Regions from separate parts of the Rahnella sp. PD4 genome, predicted to be linked through region 3. Evidence: predicted binding sites of a transcription regulator. Region 3 holds the regulator's gene; each other region holds the start of a gene.
The links. Region 3 encodes PurR, which represses purine synthesis genes. Its sites were predicted from a motif close to CANGCAAACGTTTGCNTG; they were not measured.
Positions count from the first base shown of each region.

Region 1: the regulator PurR is predicted to act here: its motif matches at 8,491-8,508, upstream of cybB (cytochrome b561).
Region 2: the regulator PurR is predicted to act here: its motif matches at 973-990, upstream of serA (phosphoglycerate dehydrogenase).

Region 1 covers NZ_JBLZQF010000004.1:46,559-56,364, reverse strand. The annotation lists gene ACOZIO_RS12055 (4-aminobutyrate--2-oxoglutarate transaminase) at 342-1,610, shown strand; gene ACOZIO_RS12050 (sugar porter family MFS transporter) at 1,851-3,308, opposite strand; gene fabV (enoyl-ACP reductase FabV) at 3,661-4,857, shown strand; gene ACOZIO_RS12040 (TM2 domain-containing protein) at 4,998-5,300, opposite strand; gene ACOZIO_RS12035 (helix-turn-helix domain-containing protein) at 5,624-5,884, opposite strand; gene ACOZIO_RS12030 (DUF1471 domain-containing protein) at 6,459-6,764, opposite strand; partial or broken gene ACOZIO_RS12025 (LysR substrate-binding domain-containing protein) at 7,059-7,433, shown strand; gene ACOZIO_RS12020 (H-NS family nucleoid-associated regulatory protein) at 7,992-8,399, shown strand; gene cybB (cytochrome b561) at 8,609-9,142, shown strand; partial or broken gene ACOZIO_RS12010 (STM2901 family protein) at 9,304-9,764, shown strand; gene ACOZIO_RS12005 (DUF1493 family protein) at 9,749-9,806, shown strand, end outside.
Region 2 covers NZ_JBLZQF010000003.1:393,617-403,422, forward strand. The annotation lists gene rpiA (ribose-5-phosphate isomerase RpiA) at 61-723, shown strand; gene serA (phosphoglycerate dehydrogenase) at 1,074-2,312, shown strand; gene asr (acid resistance repetitive basic protein Asr) at 2,613-3,086, opposite strand; gene ACOZIO_RS10675 (5-formyltetrahydrofolate cyclo-ligase) at 3,358-3,954, opposite strand; RNA gene ssrS (6S RNA) at 3,994-4,177, opposite strand; gene zapA (cell division protein ZapA) at 4,225-4,554, opposite strand; gene ACOZIO_RS10690 (YecA family protein) at 4,808-5,380, shown strand; gene pepP (Xaa-Pro aminopeptidase) at 5,441-6,757, shown strand; gene ubiH (2-octaprenyl-6-methoxyphenyl hydroxylase) at 6,759-7,937, shown strand; gene ubiI (FAD-dependent 2-octaprenylphenol hydroxylase) at 7,955-9,181, shown strand; gene gcvT (glycine cleavage system aminomethyltransferase GcvT) at 9,492-9,806, shown strand, end outside.
Region 3 covers NZ_JBLZQF010000001.1:860,658-870,463, reverse strand. The annotation lists gene ACOZIO_RS03865 (MATE family efflux transporter) at 1-228, opposite strand, end outside; gene ACOZIO_RS03860 (riboflavin synthase subunit alpha) at 483-1,136, shown strand; gene cfa (cyclopropane fatty acyl phospholipid synthase) at 1,228-2,379, opposite strand; gene punC (purine nucleoside transporter PunC) at 2,734-3,951, opposite strand; gene punR (DNA-binding transcriptional activator PunR) at 4,088-4,993, shown strand; gene purR (HTH-type transcriptional repressor PurR) at 5,029-6,054, opposite strand; gene ACOZIO_RS03835 (YnhF family membrane protein) at 6,359-6,478, shown strand; gene ACOZIO_RS03830 (C40 family peptidase) at 6,644-7,540, opposite strand; gene ACOZIO_RS03825 (hypothetical protein) at 7,894-8,022, shown strand; gene ACOZIO_RS03820 (Grx4 family monothiol glutaredoxin) at 8,003-8,344, shown strand; gene rnt (ribonuclease T) at 8,437-9,150, opposite strand; gene gloA (lactoylglutathione lyase) at 9,243-9,650, opposite strand.

The DNA of each region.
Region 1 (9,806 bases), on a different contig from region 3:
GGCCGCGAGGTGCATCACCGGACCGGGCGGCTAATCCAGCCCTATGACAAGGGTAAACGTTGCCGGCTGAAATACTGTCATCAAAAATATAGCCTGTTGTCATACCTGATAAATCTTTTTGCTCAGTGTGCCGGACCAGGCATCAGAAAACTCAGTGAGACGCTGCATAATGAGGCCAGAAAGCAATGAGCGCAAAAGTGGATCCTCAAAATAAATAGAACGGGTTCTGGATTATGGGGCCGCTGATGGGATAAAAAACAAGAACAGGTTGCTATTCAGACAAGTTGTTCAACGTGTAACCGGCAATCTAAAAATCATCAACCTGCAGGCAGGAGCAAAAGATGAATCACAGTGAACTGGAAAAACGCCGTCAAGAAGCGACACCCCGGGGTGTCGGTGTAATGTGTGATTTCTATGCGGCGAAGGCGGAAAACGCCACATTATGGGATGAGCACGGGCGTGAATACATCGATTTCACCGCCGGGATCGCGGTACTGAACACGGGGCATCGTCACCCGAAAATCGTAGAAGCCATCCGTAACCAGCTTGACCTGTTCACACACACAGCCTACCAGATTGTGCCTTACGCCAGTTTTGTGAAACTGGCTGAACGCATCAATGCAATTTCACCGGTAAGCGGCAAAGCGAAAACAACATTCTTCAGTACCGGCGCGGAAGCCGTCGAAAACGCGGTGAAAATTGCCCGTTCCGCCACCGGCCGTCCCGGTATCATTACTTTCTCCGGTGCATTTCATGGTCGCACGCTGCTGACCCTGGCACTGACCGGCAAAGTGATACCCTACAAAGCGGGCTTCGGGCCGTTCCCTGCTTCGGTCTTCCATGCCCAATATCCAAACGCCGTTCAGGGGGTTACCACTGAAATGGCACTTGAAAGTATTGAGCGCATTTTCCGCAGCGATATCGCGCCGCAGCAGATTGCCGCGATCTTGTATGAACCGGTACAAGGTGAGGGCGGTTTCAATATCGCACCGGAAGAGTTTGTGAGAGGTCTCCGCGAAATCTGTGACCGTCATGGCATCGTGATGATTGCGGATGAAGTGCAAAGCGGGTTTGCCCGCACCGGCAAAATGTTCGCCTCAGAATATTATCCGGATGCCAAACCGGACATCGTCACCATCGCGAAAAGTCTTGGTGGTGGTTTGCCCATCTCGGGTGTAACGGGGCGCGCCGCACTGATGGACGCGCCGGAACCGGGGGGACTTGGTGGCACTTATGCGGGGAATCCACTGGCTGTAGCTTCTGCGCTAGCAGTCCTGGATATCATTGAAGAAGAAAAACTGTGCCAGCGTGCTAACCGTCTGGGCGCTGAGCTCACCGAAGTGCTGAAGAGAGCCAAAGCGGGTTGCGCAGCGTTGGTGGATGTCCGTGGTCAGGGGTCAATGGTGGCGGCTGAATTTAACGATCCGGTCACCGGCAAGCCATCGGCTGAACTGACAAGACAGTATTTGCATAAAGCACTGGACGCAGGATTGCTGATGCTCAGCTGTGGTGTGAACGGTAATGTGATCCGTTTCCTCTATCCGCTGACCATACCTGATATGCAGTTCAAAAAGGCGCTGGCCATTTTGTCCCGGGTGCTGGCTGACTGAGAACACTGATATAAAACCTGTTGCGCCACTACCATCTGGTATTGATGATCTTCACGTTGCGGCAGGTGATTATCTTTAAGCATAGCAACAAAGTGCCTACACCCCGGACAGGGAACAGGCTGCAGAAACGATCATACAATAGGGTGCATCAAATATAGGGGCAGGGGAGGCTTCTCTGACCTTTGGCGCCCCTGTCCGGCCAGGTAACATGCCGGCCGGACAGGGATTAACATCACAAACTTAACTTCCCGCTTCCTGCGGAGCTGGATCATCCTGTAAGTGCTTTTTAAAGTGTTTTTCAATCTGCTCTAACGTTTTGCCCTGCGTTTCCGGCGCAAAAATAATGGCAAATATCCCGCCTGCGACGCCGATGGCGGCAAAGCAGAAGAATGACATCGTCAGCCCGATAGATTCCAGCATAATCGGGAACATAAAGGCGATGGAGAAATTGGTCATTTGCATGGCAAATACCGATACGCCATTTGCCATGCCGCGGATGCGCATCGGAAAAATTTCCGATAACAACAGCCAGGTGACAGGCGATAGCGCACCTTGCTGGAAGCATAGGAAAACCAGCATGCCGCCTAAGACCAGATAACTGCGCACGGTATCCGGATGCCCGTTCACCGTTTCCGGCATCAGCCAGGTGATCAGCCCTATTGCCAGCAACGTACAGGTACAGCCAATTTGCCCGGTCAGTAACAGCGGACGACGACCAAAGCGGCTCAGTAACATAATGCCGACAAACGTCATCAGTACTGAGATCACACCGTTAGCGATGGTGGCGAGCAGGGAGGCATTGGTGCTCAGTCCGGTGGCCTGTAACATCGTTGGCGCATAGAACATGATGGTGTTGACGCCGGAAAGCTGCTGCAGCATGGCAATACCAATTCCCAGAAAGACCAGGCGTTTCATCCAGACAGAGATGGTTTTCTGACGGCGGGAATGTTTCTCGCTTCTGGAGCTCATGGAACTGCGGATTTCGCTTAGTTCTTTCTCCACTTTACTGGCTTTGCGGGTACGTTCCAGCACGTCACGCGCTTCGCGATAGCGGCCGTGCATGGCATACCAGCGTGGTGTATCAGGCAGGAAAAGCATCCCGACCCATAACACGACAGCCGGAACGCAGGCGACACCCAGCATCCAGCGCCAGGTGGTTTCGCCACCCCAGACTTCATTGATGGCCGCATTACTCGTATATGCAATCAGCTGACCGGAAACAATCATCAGTTCCTGCAACGTCACGAACTGCCAGCGGCGATGAGAGGGCACGATTTCCGCGATATAGATGGGCACAATCGCGGCCGCCCCACCGACTGCCAGCCCCAGAATAAACCGGCAGACAATCATTATCACGACGTTGGGCGCTGTGGCACAGCCGAGTGAACCGGCCATAAAGATCAGCGCCATTACCAGAATGACTTTTTTACGCCCGAAACGGTCGGCCACGCGACCCGCGCACACTGCACCAACGGCTGAGCCCAGTATCAGAAAACTGGTGACCATCCCGGTTGTTAAGGATGTCAGATGCAGATCGTGCTTCATGAACAGCAAAGCACCGGCAATAACCCCGGTATCGTAGCCAAAAAGTAAGCCACCCAGGGTGGCTATAAAGGCAATGACTTTTACCAGCGGTTCAGTCGGTTGCGGGGCTTTCGCCGCCTCATCCTGACCGCCACTGTTTATTTTCTTACTCACAGATGCTCCCTAATCATGACTTTATTATGGTTTTTGTGTGATTCAGATCACACGTTATAAATCTAACGCATAATCCGGATTTTGAAAGGAGACGGGAGAAATGAAGGGGAAACAAGGCTTCTGGTGCTGAATTTTCAGAAAATAGGTAACCTGCCGCAGGCACGCGGTCACAACTGAATTACACTCAGCAGAGCAATTTTTTGTCTATTTTTTCCGCTTTCTGAGCAAACGACCCCCATTCACGGGTCAGAGAAGTCTGTTTACGCGGCGATAAAGCGTCAGGTTTTGCCTGAAACGGCGCAAACCTATATTCTATCGGCCAATTTACTGAGACAGTTGCAATGAGGTCTATATGATTATCAAACCACGCATTCGTGGCTTTATCTGTGTTACTGCCCATCCGGAAGGTTGCAAGGCGAATGTTAAAGAACAAATCGACTATGTTACCGCACAAGGCAAAATCGCAGGCGGTCCTAAAAAAGTCCTGGTGATCGGCGCTTCGACCGGTTACGGCCTCGCTGCCCGCATCTCTGCTGCTTTCGGTTCTGACGCTTCCACGCTGGGCATCTTCTTCGAACGTCCGGGCGATGAGTCTAAAACCGCCACTGCAGGCTGGTACAACTCAGCCGCATTCGAAGAATTTGCCGATGCGAAAGGCCTGTACGCAAAAAGCATCAACGGCGATGCGTTCTCCGATGAAGTGAAGCAAAAGACTATTGAGCTGATCAAACAAGATTTGGGTCAGGTTGATCTGGTGGTTTACAGCCTGGCTGCACCGCGCCGCACCCATCCTAAAACCGGTGAAGTGTTCAACTCCACCCTGAAACCAATCGGTAAACAAGTCACTATTCGCGGCATCAATACCGACAAAGAAACCATCAACGAAACCACGCTGGAACCGGCAACCCCGGAAGAAATCGCGGGCACCGTGGCAGTGATGGGGGGCGAAGACTGGCAGATGTGGATCGACGACCTGAAAGCTGCCGGTGTGCTGGCTGAAGGCGCGAAAACCACGGCATTCACCTACCTGGGTGAAGAAGTGACGCAGGACATTTACTGGAACGGTTCTATCGGTGAAGCGAAGAAGGATCTGGACAAACGTGTTCTGGATATCCGCAGCACACTGGCAGAACAGGGCGGTGATGCACGCGTTTCCGTACTGAAAGCCGTTGTGACGCAGGCGAGTTCTGCTATTCCGGTGATGCCGCTGTACCTTTCACTGCTGTTCAAAGTGATGAAAGAAAAGGGCACCCACGAAGGATGTATCGAGCAGGTTTACGGTCTGTACAAAGACAGCCTGTACGGCGCTGAGCCGCTGGTCGATAACGAAGGGCGTCTGCGCGCTGACCTCAAAGAGATCGCGCCGGAAGTGCAGGAAGAAGTCGGTAAACTGTGGAATGAAGTCACTAACGACAACATCGCTGAACTGACTGATTTTGCGGGTTATAAAAGCGAGTTCATGCGTCTGTTCGGCTTTGGCCTGAACGGTGTTGATTACGCTGCCGATACCAATCCGGACGTGAAAATCAAACATCTGATCCAGATGTAATGTGATTTAACATACAGAGATGACTGAAACCCGCATTCGCCGAAAGGTGGGTGTGGGTTTTTTTATCAACACTTCACGCAGTGTTTAGTTGATTCTAAAAAGCCACTTTTGAAAGCGGCTTTTATAATCAAATAATTCACTCAACCGTATTTTTTGGCGAAGTTTTCATCTGAATCACACAGATAAATAATGAATTCAATGAAGGCAATTATTGAAGGAATAAACGTCCAGCAGAAGATGAGGTATAAGAATCCTTGCCCGATTTTACCCAGATAAAACTTATGAACACCAAAACCACCCAGGAAGAAAGCCAACAAAGCTGCAGCAACCCTGCTTTTAGTTCCCTGAGGATTAACGTTTTGAGTTGCTCCACAATGAGGGCATGATTTAGCCGACTCATGGATCTCCTTTCCGCATCCTCTACAAAAAACCATAGATCCCATTTCTATTTCCTTACATGTTATTATTCGGACTAATCTTACCCGTAATTATCATTAAGAAAAAGAGAATGATGATGCCTCAGCGAGAAGGGGATGCGTTCTGCCAGCTTACCGCGCGGGCAATGAATGGTCTTCAATACGCTTTATTATCAATAAATAACGCCGCAAACTCCACGGGCCGCAGCGTTTTTATGTCAGAACTACCTCCCATGCACATTAGCCATAAGCTACTTTGTGATTGATATGGTAAAAGGTCGCGGTGGCAGATTAGCAAATTTTTAAAACGGCCACTAAAAAGGGCGCATTCCGCACCCTGATATCAATTTCTATATTCTGTGCGACGATCTCACCGTCCGCTGAATACGTTCACGGGTCTTGGGATCAAAATACCGGCTTGGCCAGATGGTGCTTGGGTGTATTTCCAGTGCCTGGGCAATCAGGAGCTCGCCTTTCGGCCAGGGTCTTGAAAGTGCGTTAGACAGCGTCGAGGAACTCAGACCGGCAGCACGGGAAACGGCGGCCAGTGTGGTGCCTTTCTTACGCAATGCGGCAATGATATCAGCCTGATGCCAGTCGTGATTATTCATGACGGGTTACTCCTGTTTTTGACAGCGCAGGAACAGCAGGGCAGAAGGGCAGAAACGTAGGGCTATGTGATAGTTTCATCTTTGGATTCTCTGGTTTGTGAATTTAACCACCACCAGAGCTGCGAAACTCTTATTGGTGGTAGCTCAGACAAGGTTCGCAGTACCGGCACAAACCAGAAACCCGGCCAACCCGAAGGTTGCCCTGCCTGAGCCACCATTGGATGTACAAACACGATATCTCTGAGTTTGCAGGTGCAAGGGAGCCCAACACATAATTATGACATATGTGTTTCTGGTGTGGTATTCAGGCTGCGAAACCCGGCAGCGGATTTTGCCGCGGCGCACGCACTATAGCGTAATTGAGTGAGCTAAACCAACGGGTTAACTGCGGAAATGACGGGTGCTTTCCAGAGAAATTTCAGGCGTTGCAGCGGGTTACATGATTGACCCAGATGTAATTTGGTTTCATGCCAAGAGGTTGCAGAAATCCCCATCCGCCGAAAGGTGGGTGGGGGATTATTAATGTCTAAACGCCGCATGCACACGGCATTTTTATAGCGCCCTTCCATACACATCAGCCATAAGCCACTTTGTGATTGATATGGTAAAAGGTTGCGGTGGCAGCCATGACGTGTTGCTGTTCTTTACCTGGTTTGTGCGATTCCACATGGGTAATGTGGTAGCCGACGGCACCGGCATCCAGCGCTTTTTTAACAAATGCGTTATTGAGTTCTTCCATGGAGGTAGCCCAGGACACCGTGGTCACACCGACGGCCTGCAGCGAGGCAATCTCGCGATGTGATAACCCCGGGCGGACCAAAACAGGCTTAACCGCTTTGGGTGAGAATATAGACAAGACATCATTCACTAAGCCTTTCATGGATTTACCCCTCATCAGGTCATTTTTCTAAATCGGATCTTGAGTTGCACCGTTAATGAATAAAGAGGTTAACGCACCTGAAATATTCAGCGGGCAATGCTAATAAATACCTTTTCATGTAATCACCTTTAGCTTTAATTGCTAATTCTTTGTTAATTAATCTCCTGCCACAATTAACGCGAAAGTAAAAGAGGATATTTTCACCTGGTTACAGGTTAGGTATTTTTGAAATGAGTACAAAAAGGGGCACATGTCACCCCCCATGTCTGCGGAATGTGCACTTCACTTTTCATCCACGGTCCTGTGACACGCGGTCAGGATGTTAACGGGGAGATTCTCTATGCATTCCGGTCGAACTGCTCTTATCGCCGTCATTTCGAAAGCTGGTTTGCGGATGATGGCGCTGCACCGGGGAAAATTTACGAAATGGAGTCCTATCACGGCATGCTGGCTTGTGTGATAGCCGGAGGCGGTCTGGCGCTGATGCCACGTAGTATGCTGGAAAGTATGCCGGGCAGCAGCACGGTGAGCATCTGGCCGCTGGCCGATAATTATCGTTTTTTGACCACATGGCTGATATGGCGACGCGGCGTGTTAACCCGCAATCTGACAGAATTTGCGGCTCTGGCCCGTCAGCTGACGGTTAACCTTCCGCAACCTGCAAAATAATCTGCCAGTCCAGCGCGAGTTTCAGCACCACGCACGCCGCGCAAACAACAAAAATTGTCTTAAACATGGAGTCAATAAAATCCCTATGTGATGTAAATCACATTTTAATGGGCCGCAGCATAAACTTCATTTCATTTTTTGTGCAGAAAATGCTTTTTGGCGGTTTCGGCAGGGAGTTAGGGTTTATGACAAGGCGTTATTTAGCGCAATGAATAAGCCAGGTACTGAGGGTCGCGCCAAAAGAAAAGAAATGACCCTGTTTGTACATAATAGCACCGCATGTTATTCACGCAGCGATACTATTATAAAGAGGGGAAAATTTAGCTTAACAATTTTTTTCTGCTTATTTTGGGCTGCTCAGGGAGGTTTGTGCGGGGAGATTTATTAATCCATCATCTGTTCTTATAAAATAATGCATTAAAATTCAATAAACCGAAGCGACTCACACAGGAATTGTGTAATAAGGTGTAATATTATCCTGACGCAATTGATATCATTATTTGTTTGTGTAGAATCAGAGTGACTAATTTAATGAAACGCCTCTAAAGTGAGCACATCATGGACAATGCATTAAACGTTTTGAATAATATCCGTACACTTCGGGCTCAGGCTCGCGAAATGCCTTTGAGTACCCTGGAAGAAATCCTTGAAAAACTGACCGCCATTGTGGAAGAAACTCGCGAAAATGCAAAAGCGCGCAGTGCACAGCAACAAGAGCGCGACGAAAAATTACTGAAATATCGCGAAATGCTGGCAAACGACGGCATCGCGATTGATGATCTTCTGGGTCATCAGAGTGCGAAAGTCACCACCAAAGCCAAACGCAAGCCACGTCCTGCTCTTTATGAGTACACTGACACTGACGGTTCTAAAAAAACCTGGACTGGTCAGGGTCGTACACCTTCTGCCATTAAAGCAGCACTGGATGCTGGCGCTACACTGGAAAGTTTCCTGATCGCGCGCTAACCGAACGGTTGATGTGCTGAGTTTCTTCTGCCCTGCTTTTTAGCCGGGCAGGAAATGCGGTTCACTGTCAGTTTTTATTTTCTTATTTCCTCTCTTAAACGTTTCACTGTTCTGTTTTTTTACCCTTTCATTGCTATCCCGCATTGTTCTTAATGTAAGCTTAAGTCTTGGGAAGTAAGGTTAACGTATCTTCGTTTACCGGAACTTCTATGCGTAGCCGATACTCCTCTGTGCAAATTGTGATTCACTGGTTGGTGCTGGTTTTAGTCGTTTTTACTTATACTACGATGGATATCAAGGGGGCGTTCGCCAGGGGCTCTCAGGTACGCGAACTATTAACACTGACGCATTACAGTCTGGGTTTTTGCGTATTATTTCTGATGTGTGTACGGGTGTTTGTGCGTGCAATGTATAGCACGCCGCCTGTTAAACCTGCGCCACCCCGCTGGCAACATAATCTTGCGGTGCTAACGCACACGGTGATTTATCTGATGTTTATCGGATTACCCGTACTGGGTATTTTATCGAAATATTACGCCGGTCATGACTGGACAATGTTTAACATCATGATGCCAAAAAGTGTTTTCCCGGATATGGAATTGCAAAGGCAGCTTAAAACAGTGCATATGTGGCTGGCCAATACGGGTTATTACCTGATTGGTTTACACGCTCTGGCGGCGCTCTGGCATCATTATCGTCTGCGTGACAATACACTGGTGCGGATGCTACCGGGGAGAAAATAGCGCACGTAATGACGGACATGAAAAACCGTTACGAGATGTTAAGTCAGACGATGCGATTAAAGTGACGCGCCGGGCAGAAAGGGGATTCGGTGTCAGGGAACAATTGTCTGCGTATGAAAGCGGCGGTATTCTAAAACCCCTCTAATCAAAAGGATATTGAAATGGATACGACTGAAGAGCTGAGCGGAACGTACTTTTATCACGGGCATGCCAATCTGAGTAACCAAGAGTTATTTGGTCTAATTTTTATTGAAAGCTTATCAAACCACCTTGGGTTGGATACTACGGCTACAGTTCTCATTATTACAGGGCAGCCTTACATTCCGGTTCCGGGCAAGATGGTAACTGCAATACCGGGAACCAGCGTAGCGTCAAAGCTATCGAGGGCCCTTTTAAAGCAAGCCAAACTGCCCTTTGGCCTTAGAGCGTGGACGCCGGTTGGTAAGTCGTTCAATACCTTGACTATGCGAAAAACCACGAAATGGGCTGCACTGATAGATATGTCCCCTTTGTTGGATATGCAATGGCAGTCATATTAATTCAGCAGGTGGCCGCCGAAACCAGATCAAAATATAATTTAATAGCACGTCCAGAAGATCGTATTGCATGGACGTACTTTTAATGGAAGAAAAAGTCTTATTAATGTTCCGCGAGGAAATACCTG
Region 2 (9,806 bases), on a different contig from region 3:
CACTCTTCGTTTCACCGAACCATTCACGCCACTTTCGTGTTATCAGACAGAGAAGCCATTATGACGCAGGAAGAATTGAAAAAAGCAGTCGGTTGGGCCGCGCTGGATTACGTGACGCCGGGCACCATTGTCGGTGTCGGCACCGGATCCACTGCCGCGCATTTCATCGATGCACTGGGTTCCATCAAAGGCCAGATAGAAGGCGCCGTTTCCAGCTCCGACGCCTCAACTGCAAAACTGAAAAGCTTAGGCATCCATGTTTTCGACAGCAACGAAGTGGATTCGCTGGATGTGTATGTTGACGGTGCAGATGAAATCAATGGCGCAATGCAAATGATCAAAGGCGGCGGCGCGGCGCTGACCCGTGAAAAAATCATTGCCGCGATTGCCAAAAAATTTATCTGCATTGTGGATGCCTCTAAGCAGGTGGATGTGTTGGGTAAATTCCCGTTGCCTGTTGAAGTGATCCCGATGGCTCGTTCTTACGTGGCGCGTGAACTGGTGAAACTCGGCGGCCTGCCGGAATACCGTCAGAATGTACTGACAGACAACGGCAACGTGATCCTGGATGTGCACAACCTGAATATTCTTGATGCTGTCGCGATGGAAAATAAGATCAACAGTATTGCCGGTGTGGTGACTGTCGGTCTGTTCGCCAACCGGGGGGCTGATGTGGCGCTGGTCGGGACTTCCGAAGGTGTCAAAACCATCAAACTGAAGTAATCAGCCTATAAGCAGAAGATCTGGCTGCTTTTGTCCCGGGCAGCCAGTCTCCGCCTCGTCATCCCGCTGTCATAACGCAATGTTATGAAGATGATAATTTTCCGACTGAATCATCTTTTATTTAAAAGCTTTAATTTGGTGACTTATGTCACATTCCTGTGTTTCTCCTCCTGAACGTCTGGCTCAGAAAAATCTAACCAGCATGAAATGCTAAAAACCAACAGGTGCGCTGAGCCTTCTGCTGGGGGGCAGGCAATCGTTTGTATTGATGATGGCGGATTTTTTGTTATGTTGACTGTGAGCAGTCACCATGCAGTTTGAATTCAGTCAGAAAATTATAGGGTCGGGAAATGGCAAAAGTATCACTTGAGAAAGACAAGATTAAGTTTTTGTTAGTGGAAGGCGTCCACCAAAGTGCGGTTGATACACTCCGTGCCGCGGGTTACACCAATATTGAATTTCACAAAGGTGCTTTAGACACGCAATCGCTGAAAGAATCGATCCGTGACGCGCACTTTGTTGGACTCCGATCGCGTACTCAGCTGACTGAAGAAGTGTTCCAGGCAGCAGAAAAACTGGTGGCTGTTGGATGTTTCTGCATCGGCACCAATCAGGTGGATCTTAAAGCTGCGACCCGTCGTGGTATTCCGGTCTTTAACGCACCGTTCTCCAATACCCGTTCGGTTGCGGAAATGGTGCTGGGCGAAATGTTGCTGATGATGCGCGGTATTCCTGAAGCGAATGCGAAAGCGCACCGTGGTGTGTGGAACAAACTGGCAGTCGGTTCATTCGAAGCGCGTGGCAAGCGTCTGGGGATCATTGGTTACGGCCACATTGGTACGCAGCTGGGGATCCTGGCGGAAAGCCTGGGGATGCGTGTCTTCTATTACGACATCGAAAGCAAACTGCCATTGGGTAATGCGCAGCCGATTGCGACGCTGGAAGAATTGCTTAACACCAGCGACGTGGTCACCTTGCATGTGCCGGAAACTGCCGGTACGAAAGACATGATTTCGGAGGCGCAGCTGGCCCAGATGAAACCGGGCGCGCTGCTAATCAATGCCTCACGCGGCACCGTTATCGACATTCCGGCGCTGTGTGATGCACTGCGCAGCAAACATCTTTCCGGCGCGGCGATTGACGTCTTCCCGGAAGAACCGGCGACCAACAGTGATCCGTTCAATTCTCCGTTGTGTGAATTCGACAACGTCCTGCTGACGCCACACATCGGTGGCTCGACAATGGAAGCGCAGGAAGGTATCGGCCTTGAGGTGGCAGGTAAACTGGCGAAATACTCTGACAACGGTTCAACCCTGTCAGCGGTTAACTTCCCGGAAGCCTCTCTGCCTGCGCATACCGAGAAAGCCAGCCGTCTGTTGCATATCCATGAAAACCGTCCGGGGGTGCTGACCAGCATCAACCAGATTTTCGCGGAGCAAGGGATTAATATCGCCGCACAGTATCTGCAAACCAGCCCTGAAATCGGTTATGTCGTTATCGATGCTGAAACAGATACCACGACGCTGAATACCGCACTGCAACTGATGAAGGCAATTCCGGGAACCATTCGTGCCCGTTTGCTTTACTGAGCATATCAGCCATAAATGACAAAGCCGCCGGAAGGCGGTTTTTTTGTTTCTGGCATCAGGGTAATAAACAATATCCGCTGGTGAACGCGGGAATCAAAACGTCAGAAGTAAAAAGACAGGGTGATCAGACCACAGAGGATCACTGATGAAAAAGTGATTTCGAACAGGTAGCGGCGCAGGATCATCTGTCAGTACCTCGGGCGGATAAACGGAGAAAAAAACACCCGGCGAACCGGGTGTTAAATTAACAGTCTTGATAAGCGCGAGCAGCGATGCTCACGAAGACTTCTTCGTTACTTCTTATGCTGCCGGGGTAGCTTTTGCAGCCGGAGCAGCTTTCTTAGCATGTTTTACGTGTTTTTTAGCAGCCTGGGCTTTCTGTGCAACCGGAGCGGCTTTCTTAGCATGTTTTACGTGTTTTTTAGCAGCCTGGGCTTTCTGTGCAACCGGAGCGGCTTTCTTAGCGTGTTTCACGTGTTTTTTAGCAGCCTGGGCTTTCTGTGCAACCGGAGCCGCTTTCTTAGCGTGTTTCACGTGTTTTTTAGCAGCCTGAGCTTTCTGAGCGACCGGTGCTTTCTTCGCTGCTTTTTTGTGTTTCTTGGCAGCCTGCGCTTTCTGAACAGGTTTCTTGTGTGCTTTATGCTTAGTCGCATGAGCCGGAGTCGCTGTAGTTGCTGTGGCAGCAGGTGCCGGTGTTGCTGTAGTTTCAGCAGCGAAAGCGACAGAAGACAGGCCCATTGCAGCGGCTACAACCAGAGCTAATACTTTTTTCATGTTTAATTCCTCAGGAGTCTTGGTTTATGTGTCTACCCCACTGCGGGGCCGATGTGAGAATAATAGGCGTGACGAACCCTGTTGTCCGTGAGTGATTGGTTTCGGCGTGTAACGGTATGTATAAGCGGTAAATATGCTTTATTTCAAAGGGTTGGTTATTTCTGACAAAAGAGGAGATGCCGGAGGCTGCAATTAGTTACAACATACTAATAAATGATATCCTCTGTTTCCGGCTGACACCTTACCTGCAGTGAATTTATATTGCCTGGCATCACCAGACCCACACTTTTCCGGGCGTGATGACTTCAGGTAATGGTACATCCCAGTGTTCAGCCGGTAAGGCATCGACATGCTGACAATCGTGCGCCAAACCTATCGGATACGGACCGCCCGCTTCCCGGCGCTCAAGTGTGCGGTCATAAAAGCCTCCCCCCATACCTAAGCGTTGCCCGGCACTGTCGAAGGCGACCAGCGGCGTCAGGATGATATCCAGTTGCGGCAGCGGAATAACCTGAGTGACATCCAGTTGTGGCTCCAGAATTTTGAGACGATTACGCACCAGCGGCGTGTCGGGCGTATAACGCAAAAAAAGCAGGTTTCCGGGCGAGAAAGGGTGCAGCACCGGCAGGCAGAGTTGTTTGCCTTCGTTCCACAAGCGGCCGATCAACGGTGCGGTATCCAGCTCACCATCAAATGACAGAAACAAAGAAACTGTAGAGGCGGACATAATCTTCGGGTGGGTTGCGACGCGTTCTGCAGCCTTAAGGGCAAAATCAGTTTGCTGTTCAGCAGTCAGAGCCTGTCTGCGTTGGCGTATTTCACTGCGGAGAATTTGTCGGGCTGATGCGAACAGAGGAGTATAAGACATAGATACAAACACCAGAAAGGGATGTACCGCAAAGAAAGGGGGATCTCCGAGATGCCGTCGCAGGCTGTAACCCTTGAACCCATGGTTCAAGGTGAACGTGCTGTCGCAATCTTTAGGCTTCTCGGACGGGCCGAGCATGCGCACCGATTACGGATCATCACATTCTGTTGGTACTAATTATCGGCTCAGGGGACGGGCCCGCTGGCGAACATCTCAGAGAAATTTTTTACCGTTTCTGACAACCTGTGACCAGTCAGTCAGCAACGTGTGTTATTCGAAAGGCGCCCCTTCACGTTCAGAGATCCGGCCTTGTTCGAGCAATGCCTGCTCGATGGTTTGTTGCAACATCCGGATACGTTGTTCCATATTGGATGCGTAATCGCGAGTTTTCAACCTTTCCTGAGCAAGTTCGTGACATACGTTCAATGCCGCGATGAATACCAGTTGCTCGGTATTGGTGACTCTAGTGCGAACTTTCAGATCTTGCAACCGCTGATTAAGATCTTCAGCTGCCAGATTCAGTGCTTCCTGTTGTTCTGGCGGACAATTCACCCGTAAAGAGCGACCAAAAATTTGAATATCTACCGGTTGTGCAGACATGCCACCTTCCTGCTGATTTATTCGTCCGCCCCAACGTGACCACTACGACCTGGCGCAGGATGTTGGAAGCGGGCGCCACTATAACTATCTCAATACCAGGTTACAACCCCATGACCGACTGATTGCTGCCCGATTGCTCAGGGCGTGCCATTCATGCCTAACACCACCCAATCACGGGCTGCTAATCTGGTACTACGACAGACCTTGGTGGTAGCATAACACGAACTTAACCTGCCAACGATGGCGAATGCGCATGTCTATTGAGAATACTTACCCTACTTACGATTCGTTGGATCAAAACCTGAAACAACAATCGGTTGCTTTGACCGCAGCAGAAATGCACGGTTTGATCAGTGGTTTGCTGTGCGGTGGCAATCGCGATGGCAGCTGGCTGACGATGGTGCATGACCTGACTAACGAAGGCATAGCCTTCCCGCACACGCTGGCCGATTTGCTGCAACAACTGCGCAAAGTGACGTCAGACACCCTCGAGGATGACAGCTTCGAATTCAAAATGTTGATGCCAGACGATGAAAAACACGTCTTTGAGCGTGCCGATGCGCTGGCCGGATGGGTGAACCATTTCCTGCTCGGGCTGGGCATGATGCAGCCAAAACTGGCCAAAGTGAAAGGCGAAGTGGGTGAAGCGATCGACGATTTACGCAGCATCGCACAACTGGGTTACGACGAAGATGAAGATCAGGAACAGCTGGCACAATCTTTAGAGGAAGTGGTGGAGTATGTCCGTGTCGCCGCCATCCTGTGCTTTGGTGAATTTGGTCACAGTCGCCCGACGGCTGCGGAAAATCACCGTACGTTGCATTAATCGTACGTTGCATTAAATAAAGCAATTGCACTCATTAAAACGATTTCAGGAGAAGGTGTGATGACTCAGCAAGAGTACGAGAATCGTCGTCAGGCGCTGTTAGCGAAGATGGCACCGGGCAGCGCTGCGGTAATTTTTTCTGCGCCGGAAGCCCCACGCAGTGCCGACAGTGAATATCCGTATCGTCAGAGCAGTGATTTCTGGTACTTCACCGGTTTCAATGAGCCGGAAGCGGTATTGATCCTGGTGAAAAGTGATGAAAATCATAATCACAGCGTCCTGTTTAACCGTGTCCGTGATCTCACCGCTGAAATCTGGTTTGGTCGTCGTTTAGGTCAGGAAGCTGCGCCCGCCAAACTTGGCGTGACCAAAGCACTGCCTTTTGATGATATCAACGACCAGCTTCATCTGCTGTTTAATGGCCTCGATGTGGTGTATCACGCACAAGGCGATTACGCGTATGCGGATGAAATCGTTAACCGCGCCATGGAAAAATTGCGCAAAGGCTTCCGCCAGAATCTCTCCGCGCCTGCCACTGTGACTGACTGGCGTCCCTGGGTGCATGATATGCGCCTGTTCAAATCGGCTGAAGAAATTGCCATCATGCGTCGCGCCGGACATATCACTGCGCTGGCGCATACCCGTGCGATGGAAAAATGCCGCCCGGGCATGTTCGAATATCAGCTTGAAGGCGAAATTCACCACGAATTTAACCGTCATGGCGCGCGTTACCCTTCCTACAACACCATTGTGGGCGGAGGCGAAAACGGCTGCATCCTGCATTACACCGAAAACGAATGTGAATTGCGTGACGGCGATTTAGTGTTGATCGACGCCGGTTGTGAATATCAGGGCTATGCCGGTGATATCACCCGTACTTTCCCGGTGAACGGTAAATTCAGTAAAGCGCAGCGTGAAATCTATGACATCGTGCTGGCCTCAGAATATAAAGCGCTGGCAGTCTTCGGCCCGGGCAGCAGCATTCAGGCTGCGACCGAAGCGGCAGTACGCGTGATGATTGAAGGTCTGGTAAAACTCGGTGTCATGAAAGGCGATGTTGAAACCCTTTACGCTGAACAGGCTCACCGCCAGTTCTTCATGCACGGTTTATCTCACTGGCTGGGACTGGACGTTCATGACGTCGGCCATTACGGTTCAGTTGATCGCAGCCGGACGCTGGAACCGGGCATGGTGCTGACCGTTGAACCGGGCCTGTATATTGCGCCGGACGCTGACGTACCGGAAGCGTACCGCGGTATCGGTATCCGCATCGAGGACGACATTCTGATCACCGCTACCGGTATTGAAATTCTGACCGGCGATGTGGTGAAAGAAGCCGATGATATTGAAGCGTTAATGGCGGCGGCACAGAAATAATATGAGTATTGTAATTGTTGGCGGCGGAATGACCGGTGCCACGCTGGCGCTGGCGATTTCTGCACTGACGCAGGGACGTTTGCCGGTGCATCTGGTGGAAGCCACTGCGCCGGAGCATCACGGGCATCCGGGTTTTGATGCCCGTTCGATCGCACTGGCGCAGGGAACCTGCCAGCAATTATCCCGGGTGGGGATCTGGCCTGCGCTGGCGGCGATCGCCACACCAATCCGCGATATCCACGTCAGCGATCGTGGTCACGCGGCTTTTGTCAATCTTAATGCCGCGCATTATGGCGTTGAAGCGCTGGGACAGGTGGTTGAGCTGCACGAAGTGGGCAAGCGTCTTTTTGCCATGCTGAAAAATGCTCCCGGTGTGACGTTGCATTGTCCGGCGAAAGTGACAGATGTCACGCGTTTGCAAGATTCCGCCAGCGTGACGCTCGACGATGGCCAAGTTCTGACTGCACAGCTTTTGGTGGCCGCTGACGGTTCCCATTCTTCGCTGGCAAAAGCCTGCAATATTGGCTGGCAACGTGAAGATTACGGACAGATTGCCGTCATCACCAACGTTGCGACCGGCGAGCCGCACAACGGCCGCGCGTTTGAGCGTTTCACTCAGCACGGACCGCTGGCCCTGCTTCCGATGTCCGACGGCCGCAGTTCCCTGGTCTGGTGTCATCCGCGAGAAGCGAAAGAAGAAATCGATAACTGGAGCGAAGCGCAGTTTCTCAGTGCGTTGCAAAAAGCGTTCGGCTGGCGTCTGGGCACCTTAAACCAGGCCGGTAAACGTTTCAGTTATCCGCTGCAATTACAAAAAGCTAACAGCCATATCAGTCACCGTCTGGCGCTGGTGGGCAACGCGGCGCAAACGCTGCATCCGATTGCGGGACAGGGTTTTAACCTCGGTCTGCGTGATGTCATCACGCTGGCGGAAACGCTGGCCCATGCTGCCGTACAAGGCACCGACGTCGGTAGTTACCCTGTGCTGAGTGAATATCAGCGGCGCCGTCAGCCTGATCAGCAGGCGACCATCGGCGTCACGGATGGCCTGATCCATCTCTTTGCCAACCGCTGGCTGCCATTAATGGTCGGACGTAATCTTGGTTTACTGGCGATGGAAGGCATTACGCCGCTACGTGATGCGTTTACCCGCCGGACGCTGGGCTGGGTTGACCGTTAATCCTTACAGGAAAAATTATGCAATCTTTTGATGTGGTTATCGCCGGTGGCGGAATGGTGGGTCTGGCGCTGGCGTGCGGATTACAGGGCAGCGGTTTGCGCGTTGCTGTACTGGAAAACCAGCAGCCGGATCTCGATACGCCGTTGCCGGAACAGCCGGGTTTACGGGTTTCGGCGATCAATGCTGCCAGTGAACGCCTGCTGAAATATATGGGTGTCTGGGACAGCATCATCGCTCAGCGTGCCAATGCTTATCAGGGGATGGAAGTCTGGGATCGCGACAGCTTCGGTAAAATTGCATTCCGTGGCGAAGAATACGGTTTCAGCCATCTGGGGCACATCATCGAAAATCAGGTGATCCACCGTGCTTTGTGGCAGCATGCGGAAAAATCTTCTGACATTACACTGCTCACATCAGCCACATTGAAAAATGTGGCATGGGGTGAAAATGAAGCCTTCATTACCCTCAATGATGATCGTCAGCTCAGTGCGCGCTTAGTGGTGGGGGCGGATGGTGCACAGTCGTGGTTGCGTCAGCACGCCGATATTCCACTGACCTTTTGGGATTACCGCCATCATGCACTGGTGGCGACCATCCGCACGGAAGAACCGCACCAGTCTGTGGCACGGCAGGTATTCCACGGTGAAGGCATTCTGGCATTTCTGCCGCTGGCGGATACACATTTGTCTTCTATTGTCTGGTCAGTATCTCCGGATGAAGCGCAGCGCCTGAGGGCGCTGGAGCCAGAAGCATTCAACAAAATTCTCGCCAGCACCTTTGACCTGCGCCTTGGTGTTTGTGCAGTAGAAAGCGATCGTCTGACCTTCCCGCTGACCGGACGTTATGCCCGCAGCTTCGCCGGACAACGTCTGGCGCTGGTCGGGGATGCGGCACACACCGTGCATCCGCTGGCCGGGCAGGGTGTCAACTTAGGCTTTATGGATGCTGCTGAACTGGTCTCCGAAATCAAACGTCTGCAAAAAGAAGGCAAGGATTTTGGCCAGCATATGTATCTGCGCCGTTATGAGCGCCGCCGCAAACACAGCGCAGCGCTGATGCTTGCCGGAATGCAGGGCTTTCGCGAACTGTTTGCCGGTGACAATCCTGCCAAAAAACTGCTGCGCGATATCGGCCTGACGCTGGCGGATTCCCTGCCGGGTCTCAAACCGAAGCTGGTCCGACAGGCAATGGGGCTCAATGATTTACCTGAATGGTTACAGGAGCCATCGCTTCGATTGAAATAATCTAATTTCAGCTAAAATTTTCCATTACATTTTCTAATCCGGGGCCGGATTTCTCATTCTGCAAATGGTGAGAAATCCGGCCTTGTCGTTATATAACATCGACACTTTTGCTGTTTATTTGTAGATTTTGCGCCACAAACCCCAGTTTACCAGTCAAAAACTCTGCAAAATGCCCCTGTGAAATCACTGACATTCCCACCGCTCTGCATATTTTAACTTATGGTTAGCAGGGAGATTCAGTGGTAAGTTCAGGCAAAGGGTATCGTTTGCGCGGTGTGCTGTTTATGCACTTAATGAAATGAGGAATAAGATGGTTAAGCAGACTCAGCTTTATGAACAACATGTTGCGTGCGGCGCGCGTATGGTCGATTTCCACGGCTGGATGATGCCTTTGCATTACGGCTCCCAGCTGGATGAACACCACATTGTGCGTCAGGATGCCGGTATGTTTGACGTCTCGCACATGACCATTGTCGATCTCCACGGTGCCCGTACCCGTGAATTCCTCCGTTATCTTCTGGCGAACGATGTCGCCAAACTGACTGCCCCGGGTAAAGCGCTGTACACCGGCATGCTCAATGCCTCCGGCGGCGTCATTGACGATCTGATCGTTTACTTCCTTAAT
Region 3 (9,806 bases):
ATTTAAATGCGCGACAGTGGGGGTCAGTGACAACAGTAAACCGTGTCCGAATAAAATCGCCGGCAACCAGATTGAGGTGCCGACAGCCACGGCAGCCATGTCCGTGGCACTGACCGAACCCGCCATTATTGTGTCCACTACGCCCATGGATGTCTGCGCAATTTGCGCAAGGATGACCGGGATGGCAAGCGCTAACAGAACCCGCGCTTCTGCAAGGTACTTCTGCACAGATACACCTTTTTATTTGATTATATTGAATAAAAAATGCCATGACAGATGGCATGGAACAGAGGGAAATAGTCCGAAGATTGTACATTGTCGGTATTTTTAAGCAAACAAAGCTGTTAATGGTCAGTTAAATAATGAAATTGAAGCAGACGGTGCTATTTCTTATCGCAGAGAATTGGCTTTCAATTAATTCTGCGGCAAACTGACCGGAGTGACGTTTTAATACAGCAGTTTTAAACATTGAGGAAAAGGCTATGTTTACCGGAATTGTACAGGGAACCGGCACGGTCGTATCGATCGACGAGAAACCTAACTTCCGTACCCATGTGGTTCGTTTACCTGAAAATATGCTGGATAACCTGCAGCTTGGCGCATCGGTGGCACACAATGGTTGCTGCCTGACCGTCACTGAGGTTAACGGTGATCTGGTCAGTTTTGACCTGATGAAAGAAACCTTGCGTCTGACGAATCTCGGTGAACTGAAAGAGGGTGATCCGGTTAATCTGGAACGTGCAGCGCGATTTAATGATGAAATTGGCGGGCATTTAATGTCTGGTCATATTATTTGCACGGCAGAAGTGGCAAAAATCCTGACCTCAGAAAATAACCGTCAGATCTGGTTTCGCATGCCGCATGAAGATTTGATGAAATATGTATTACATAAAGGTTATATCGGTATTGACGGTATTAGTCTCACTATCGGTGAAGTGACCCGCACCCGTTTTTGTGTGCATTTAATTCCGGAAACATTGCAACGCACGACGTTGGGCACAAAACGTCTGGGTGACAAAATTAATATCGAAATCGACCCGCAAACCCAGGCGATTGTCGATACGGTAGAACGTGTATTAGCCAGCCGTGAAGCGGCTATCGCCACGGCGCAGGCGATGATCGATAAAGCGCAATAGCATCTCAGGCTTTTTATTCGAATAAAAAATGGCGTGCATAAAAAACCGGACGATAAATGTCCGGTTTTTTTTATTGGCAAACCGAAGATCATCAGCGTGGTACGCGGATACCTCCATCAACGCCTTCCGGGCTGAAGACAACCTGCCACAACTGAATATCCCGGGCGCGGAAAGCCCCGGCGCAGGCATTCAGGTAGTAGGTAAACATACGGTGGAAACGTTCACCGTATTTTTCCGCCAGTTCCGGCCAGTGTTTCTGAAAGCGTTCATTCCATGCCATCAGTGTGCGATCATAATCAGCGCCAATATTGTGCCAGTCTTCCATCACAAACAGTGACTCGCTGTTATGTGCAATTTGCTGAACAGAGGGCAGACAGCCGTTGGGAAAGATGTATTTATCAATCCACGGGTCGACATTAAGGTCTGTTTTGTTAGAACCAATGGTGTGCAGCAGGAAAATACCGTCAGGTTTAATATTGCGTTTGGCGACATTAAAATAGGTCTGATAATTTTTCGGACCCACATGTTCAAACATCCCGACAGAAACAATACGGTCAAACTGATCATTCAGGTCACGGTAATCCTGCAGCAGGATAGTGACATCCAGCCCTTCACAGCGTTTTTGAGCCAGTTTTTGTTGTTCAGCAGAAATCGTGACACCTACAACGCTTACGCCATAATTTTTGGCGGCGTACTCAGATAACCCACCCCAACCGCAACCGATATCCAGCAGGCGCTGTCCCGGTTTTAATTGCAGCTTGTCGCAGATCATTTTGAGTTTTGCTTCCTGCGCTTCTTCAAGCGTAGTGGCTTCTTTCCAGTAGCCGCAGGAATATTGCATGTAGGGGTCGAGCATCAGCGTAAATAAATCGTTGCCCAGATCATAATGCTCTTTGCCGACAATCCACGCCCGTTTGCGCGATTGCAAATTAGTCAGGCGTGCTGCGGCGACACGTAAAGTATCTTTGAAATGGTGGGGCAGTTTATTTTCCAAACCGGCACGGATAACACGCTGGAAAAAGATATCCAGACGGTCGCATTCCCACCAACCGTCCATGTAACTTTCACCGAGGCCCAGAGAACCTTCCTGTAAAACACGCTTAAAGAAGTCAGTGTTTTTTACTTTAAGGTCGAAAGGACGATTACCGTTTACCTGAATATCTGCCATCGCCAGCATCTCACTGGCGATCCGATACCATTGATTGTCCTGAATGCTTTGGTCTTCTATACACGATGAACTCATAGCTTCTCCATCACTTTCTCTTCTGACTTATTAACCTGCCGGGAAAAGCAAAGGCTATTTTTGCAGGTCTTTATGAGAACAGACGACTAGCGTCTCGCCCGATATTCGACACCAACAGAGGAAATTAAGAAGAACGCCTGCGCGCCGGAAGACGGGCAGGAAAATCATCCGTGAAAAGTATTCAAAAAATAAGTGTGACACCGTCCGCGCGTCTGGCTTAAGTATGTAATAAAAGTTTTGTAAAAATGCTATTTTATTTGGTTTTGTTGAGTATAGGCTCGCTGGCAGGCATTCTCAATAGTAAATCGTAATCAATGAAAATGCCCGCTAAGTGACTGTTACATTAGGGTATTATCACTGTTGATTTGCGTGCAGAGTCTGAGTTTCCTGCTCCGGTGGCTGCTCATCGTCTCGTACATTTTTATGCTGTAAAGAGAGCCAGCGGCCCAAAACTACCAACAATAGTGTAGACAGCATGATCGTGACTGTCGCCATGAGCGGGTGCACAATAAATGCGGAAACCAGCATGCTGGCAAGGAAGCAAAGCCCAAGCTGCAAGGTATTCTGCAACGCTGCCGCCTTACCTGTATTAGCAGGAAATGGCATTAATGCATTTGCGACAACAATTGGATAGGTTGCACCATTCACCAAAGCCATCAGACAGAAAGGGATCAGCAAACTTGTCAGCCCGGCATCTGTGAACATAGCCACACAGAACAAGGCCACCATACTGATGCCGTAACCAGTCAGTAACCATGGCAGAATTTTATTGCCGTCCAGCCTGTTGATCAGAACACGGCAACCAAAACCACCGAGCAGGAAAGCGATAGTCTGTGGAACATAGCTCAGCCCGATGGCACCGGGTGAATAGCCCATATCGCTCAGGATAAACGGTGAGCCCGTCAGCCACGCAAAGAAACCCGCTGAACAGGCGGCATAAATCATGACATTCCCGCTGTAAACAGGCGATTTCAATAAAGTCGTAAAGCCGGTTTTATCTGCCTTTGCGTCTTTTGCCGGTTTGTTTTCATGCAGAGTCAGCGTCGTCAGCACTAAAGCGATGGCAACGACGGTCAGCAGGGCAAAAATAGCTTCCCAGTCAAAATGATTGAGCACCCAGGCACCCAGCAACGGTGCAAGAGCCGGAGAAAGCGCCACTAACGGCATAATGCTGGCAAAAGTTTTTTTTGCCACATCGGCAGAAAAACGGTCAACAACGATAGCCTGCCAGGTGACTGCGGCAGCACACACGCCTATGGCCTGTAAGAAACGCAGGGCCAGAAGAGCGCGTACATTCTCAACCCAGATAACACCCAGACAGCCGAACGCAAAAAGTATCAGACCAAGAAGCAATACCGGTTTACGGCCGATTCTGTCCGACAGTGGCCCCCACAGCAACTGACCAACAGCAAATCCACCGAGAAAAATGCTCAGACTTGCGCTGATCATCCCGGGGCTGGTCATCAGACTGGTTTGCATGGCACTGAATGCAGGCAGATACATATCGGTGGCTAAAAAGCCCAGCATGCTCAGACCCGCAAGATAGAGCATAAATCCAAAGGAGGGTTTCATTATTGTCTCGTTAATTTATTTATTGCAGATGATGTGACGCAGATTTCATACCGGGGGCGGAGTTTAACGCTTTGATAACAGGCTTGTGAAACGTTAATATTTGCACTCTGCTATCAAAAAAATTGAAGGCTGGATTATGTGGTCAGAATACGCTCTCGAAGTGGTTGATGCTGTCGCAAGAACCGGCAGTTTTAGTGCAGCTGCGCAGGACTTACACCGTGTGCCTTCTGCCATCAGTTACACCGTCCGCCAGCTTGAACAATGGCTGGCCGTGCCGTTGTTTGAACGTCGACATCGTGACGTAGTGCTGACGCCAGCGGGAAAGGTTTTTGTCGATGAAGCACGGGTTATGACAAAAAAAATGATAGCCACCCGCCGGCAGTGTCAACAGGTGGCGAACGGCTGGCGCGGCGAATTACGTGTGGCGGTCGACCGGATTGTCAAACCCGCACGGACACGGCGTCTGGTGCTCGATTTTTATCGCCATTTTGCGGATACCGAACTCATTATTCACTCGGAAGTGTTTAACGGTGTCTGGGATGCGTTGGTCGACGGGCGTGCAGACGTGGCGATCGGCGCTACGCGCGCGATACCGGTTGGCGGGCGCTTCAGTTTTCGTGATATGGGATTTATGGACTGGCATTGTGTCGTCAGCCCGCAACATCCGCTGGCGCAGCTATCCGGTGCGCTGAACGATGATCAACTGCGACCTTATCCGGCATTGTGCCTGGAAGATACTTCCCGGACATTGCCTAAGCGTGATACCTGGACGCTCGATAACCAGCGGCGTCTGGTCGTGCCGGACTGGACCTGTGCGCTGGAATGCCTGACTGAGGGTTTATGCGTGGGTATGATGCCGGTTCACCGGGTCATGCCGTGGATTGAACAGGGAAAATTACAGGTGCTGGCACTGGAGAATATATTCCCTGACAGCCCGTGCTGCCTGACGTGGGATCAAAGCAATCCTTCACCTTCACTGAGCTGGCTGTTGGAATACATGGGCGATACAGACACCATGAATCAGGAATGGCTGCGCGATTAGAACAAACGCCTGCACAGGCAGGCGTTTGTTATTTGTTAACGACGGTAATCGCGGTACGGGCCGTCGGCGACTGAACGGCGCTCGACCAGTTTCGGATGCACTTCGATGGTCTGGGACTCTTCACGCTTACTGACAATTCTGTCCAGTAACATCGTAAAGGCCATTTCACCCAGACGTTCTTTCGGCTGATGCACGGTTGTCAGCGCCGGGGAGAAGTAACGGGCGTTACGCACATTGTCGTACCCGATCACGGAAATATCCTGAGGAACGCGAAGGCCGAGTTCGTCTGCGGCACAAATTGCACCCATTGCCATCACATCGCCGCCGCAAAATACGGCAGTCGGACGATGCTTCTGCATCAGAATCTTATGCATTGCCTGGTAGCCAGACTCTGGTTCGAAATCACCCTGAACTACCCATTCGTCACGAAGAGGAATATTGGCTTCAGTCAGTGCTTTCACAAAACCCTGGAAGCGGCCGCCGCCGGTATTACGCGCCAGTTGCCCGGGGATCACGCCAATATCACGATGACCGCGTTCAATCAGATAACGACCGGCCATGTAACCACCTTCGAAAGCGTTATCGATAATGCTGTCGGTAAAGTTCTTGCGTGCTTCACCCCAGTCCATGACCACCATGGGAATCGAGCGGTACTCTTCGAGCATATTGAGCAATTCATCAGGGTATTCCGCGCACATCACCAGCAAGCCGTCGACGCGTTTTTGCGCCAGCATTTGCAGGTAGGCCTGTTGTTTCTCCAGGTTATTATGCGAGTTACACAAAATCAGCGTATAGCCTTTGGAGAAGCAGCTGTTTTCCACGGCTTCAATCACTTCGGCAAAATAGGGCGCTTCGCTTGAGGTGGCCAGCAGGCCGATGGTTTTAGTGTTATTGACCTTCAGACTGCGGGCTACAGCACTCGGAGAGTAATGTAACTCTTTGATTGCAAGGAGAACCGCTTCTTTGGTTTCTTCGGCGACGAAACGTGTTTTATTGATGACGTGCGACACGGTTGTAGTGGAAACGCCAGCGCGCTTTGCGACATCTTTAATCGTTGCCATGTAAACAATGACTCCTGAACTCACGTGCTTCAGCACGTTAGCATTATGTTAATCGTTTGCCTGCGAGGATTTAACTGCTGGCTTCTCAAAGGGCAGTGAAATCATTGGGTGGATTCTTCAGAATGAGGCGCGAAATGCTCTCGGGTGAAATCGACCGGCACACAGACGTGTTAACCGACAATTTTCTCTTATAATGCAGGAAAGTGGAAGCAAAATTCTCAGGAACGCATTGTCATTCAACACAAGATTTTAAAGGTTAATTATGAGAAAATGCGTTGGCACACAATGAGTGTGGTATTAAGAAATGCCACAATTTGATCCGAAAGGGGGTTTGATGGACAGCAACCTGAAATTATCGTTGATCACCACGGTATGCGCTTTGCTTATGATTATCGCTTTCAGCTTCACTGCAATAATGAACTGATTCAATAAGTGATCCGCCATAAAAAAGGGCGACGCCTGTCACAGGCGTCGCCCTTTTCAATGTTACGCAGTGACCGTTACCGCCGATGTTCTTCCCTGCAGAAACGCTTCGTTAAATGCTATTCAATGGCTGATTAGCGAACCTTCAGACTTAACGAATTGTTTATTATCGGATCGTTTTAGGGGTCATTACCCGACGTGCGCCTACATAGTGGTCTTGCCAGTAATCATCGCCAAGAGAAGTAATTTTAATGTCTTCGCCCGTTCTTGGAGACTGAATAAACTTGCCGTTGCCAACGTAAACCCCAACATGGTCTGCCGCGCCGCGGTTATTGATTCTGAAGAACACCAGATCACCGCTTTCAAGTTCGCCGCGTTTGACCGGAGCGGCATCGCGCAGGTGATACATTTCATTCGCTGTACGTGGCATTTTTATACGGATCAAATCTTTGTAAGCATAATAAACTAAGCCGCTGCAATCAAAACCGGTATTCGGCGAGGTTCCGCCCCAGCGATACGGTTTTCCTACCTGGTGCATCAGTTTGGTCATGGCCGTTTGCTGAGCATGCTGATAGCGTTTTTTATGTGTTGCACTTAGCGTAATCGGTTTGCTGTCTTCTTCGAATTTCTTACCTTTACGGTGCCGGCCATAGGCTTCTTTTTTACCGGCCTTTTCCGTGCTGTTTTTCGCGAGGGCACGGGTTTTGCTATGTCTCTCTGTTTTGCTCTCGGCCCGCGTGGTCTTGAGTGTCTTTTCTTTTTTACTTTCGGCCCGCGTTTTGGCGCTTCTCTCCGTCGTGGTCTTTCGTTTAACCAGTTCGGTGCTTTTCACTTTCTTCTTCGAATTCTTATCCTGAGTTTTTTGTTCTGTGACGGGCGCGGTTTTCGTTTTTTTACTGTTTTTCGCAGCAACCGTTTTTCGCTTTCGTCGTTCTTCCGGCGCAGCCTGATTAACATGACTTTTACGCTGATCGGCAGAGACACGAGTCTGTGGCGACGCATGTGCCATATTTAAAAACAGCTGGGTAAAGAGCAGCACAAAAAGCGTGAACAGTAAGCGCATAGCTTCGTTACCATGAGTGGTAGGTTAAACATCAGGGATGTCAGAGTATTGCCTAAAAGAACCCGACAAAAAAGCACGAATTGCCTCGATTCTAGATCATATTGTGAGAAAAAGTTAATAGCTTTTTTTATGTCGAAATAACCGCCATTTTTAGTCAAAAAAATGACCGTTTTTCATGATGTTAATATTTGAGTTAATCAGTGGAATTCTGCAAATTTGATCGGATTGATGAACGCCGGAAATGTTATTCCCGATGAATGTTTAAATATGTGAGCCTGAGCGCACCCGCTAAAAATGGTTAAATAAATTGTCAGCACTGAGAAAGACCCCACAAAAAATGGCGTTTTTATCTGATGGCTGCCGTCGTTACAATAGAAGGTATTGTGATTGTACACCGTCTCTTTGTGCTGCGCGTGAAGAGCAATGATCGTGACAGCCTGTACCGGCTTGAGGAAGCAAGAAATGACTACTCCAACTATTGAAAAGATTCAGAAGCAAGTTTCTGAAAACCCGATTCTGCTGTACATGAAAGGTTCGCCAAAACTGCCAAGCTGCGGTTTCTCTGCTCAGGCTGTTCAGGCGCTTTCTGCCTGTGGCGAACGTTTTGCTTACGTGGATATCCTGCAGAACCCGGACATCCGTGCTGAGATGCCAAAGTTTGCTAACTGGCCAACGTTCCCACAATTGTGGGTGGACGGCGAACTGGTTGGCGGCTGCGACATCGTGGTTGAGATGTTCCAGCGCGGCGAGCTGCAGCAGTTGATCAAAGAAACTGCTGAGAAATACAAATCTTCTGAAGAGTAATACTACGGAAGATCACCGGCTTTTCGACCGGAAAATATGAAGAGCGACATGATGTCGCTCTTTTTTGTTTTCAGTCCGCCGGAAAGTCGTCATTACTGATTTTCTTCAGACGCCGTTTCGTCTTCGGCTTGTTCGTCTGAAAGCACCAGAGGCCAGCCGCCAAGGCGTTTCCATCGGTTTACCAGTTCGCAGAACAACTCGGCCGTGCGCTCGGTATCATACAACGCAGAATGTGCCTGGCTGCTGTCAAAATCGATACCCGCACTGATACAGGCTTTTGCCAGCACCGTTTGCCCGAGTACCAGCCCGCTTAGCGCGGCAGTATCAAACGTAGCAAAAGGGTGGAACGGATTACGTTTCAGCCCGGCACGTTCGGCCGCTGCCATGAGGAAACTGTGATCAAAATTCGCGTTGTGCGCCACAATGATCGCACGGTTACAGTTCTGCTCTTTCATTCCTTTGCGGATGACTTTGAAAATCTCATGCAGGGCTTCATATTCACTGACTGCGCCGCGTAACGGATTGGTCGGATCGATACCGTTAAATGCCAGCGCTTCCGGCACCAGTATCGCACCTTCAAAAGGCTCGACGTGGAAATGCACGGTCTCATCGCTTTGCAGCCAGCCGTCCTGATCCATCTTCAGCGTGATCGCTGCAATTTCCAGCAGCGCATCGGTTCTGGCATTAAATCCGGCGGTTTCTACATCGATAACCACGGGATAAAAACCACGAAAACGGCCTCTCAGGGCGTTAATGTCACTATTCTCGGCCATTAGTTTCTTATCTTCATCGAATTCAGCGCGCATTATGACAAATTTTGCCGCCGCTTGCAGGGTTGTGGCAAAAATCAGGCAATAAAAAAGGGCGCGATTGCGCCCCAGTCGGTGGTCGGGGAAATTTAATTACCCAGCCCCTGTCCTGCGTGTCTGGATTCGATCAGTTCGATTTTGTAACCGTCCGGATCTTCAACAAACGCGATAATAGTGGAGCCGCCTTTGACCGGGCCCGCTTCACGGGTCACTTTCCCACCCGCATTACGGATGTCATCACATGTTTGCGCAACGTTATCAACGCCCAATGCGATATGACCGTAAGCGGTGCCGATGTCGTAGCTGTCGACGCCCCAGTTATAGGTCAGTTCGATCACTGCACCTTCACTTTCTTCGGTGTAACCGACGAAAGCCAGAGAATATTTATATTCAGTGTTTTCGCTGGTACGCAGCAAACGCATACCTAAAACATCGGTATAGAAGCTGATAGCACGTTGCAGATCGCCAACGCGAAGCATGGTGTGGAGTAAACGCATAGGTTCCTCTTTATTTGCAGGATGAGAATTAACGGGTCAAGACTAACTGATAGCAGCCACTTTGTCTGTAAAAGGGCAACCGATTGTTGAATGACTGACCCAAAAAAAACAGCAGAAGGAGGGCCACTTCTGCTGCAAGGAGTCAATGACTCTTTT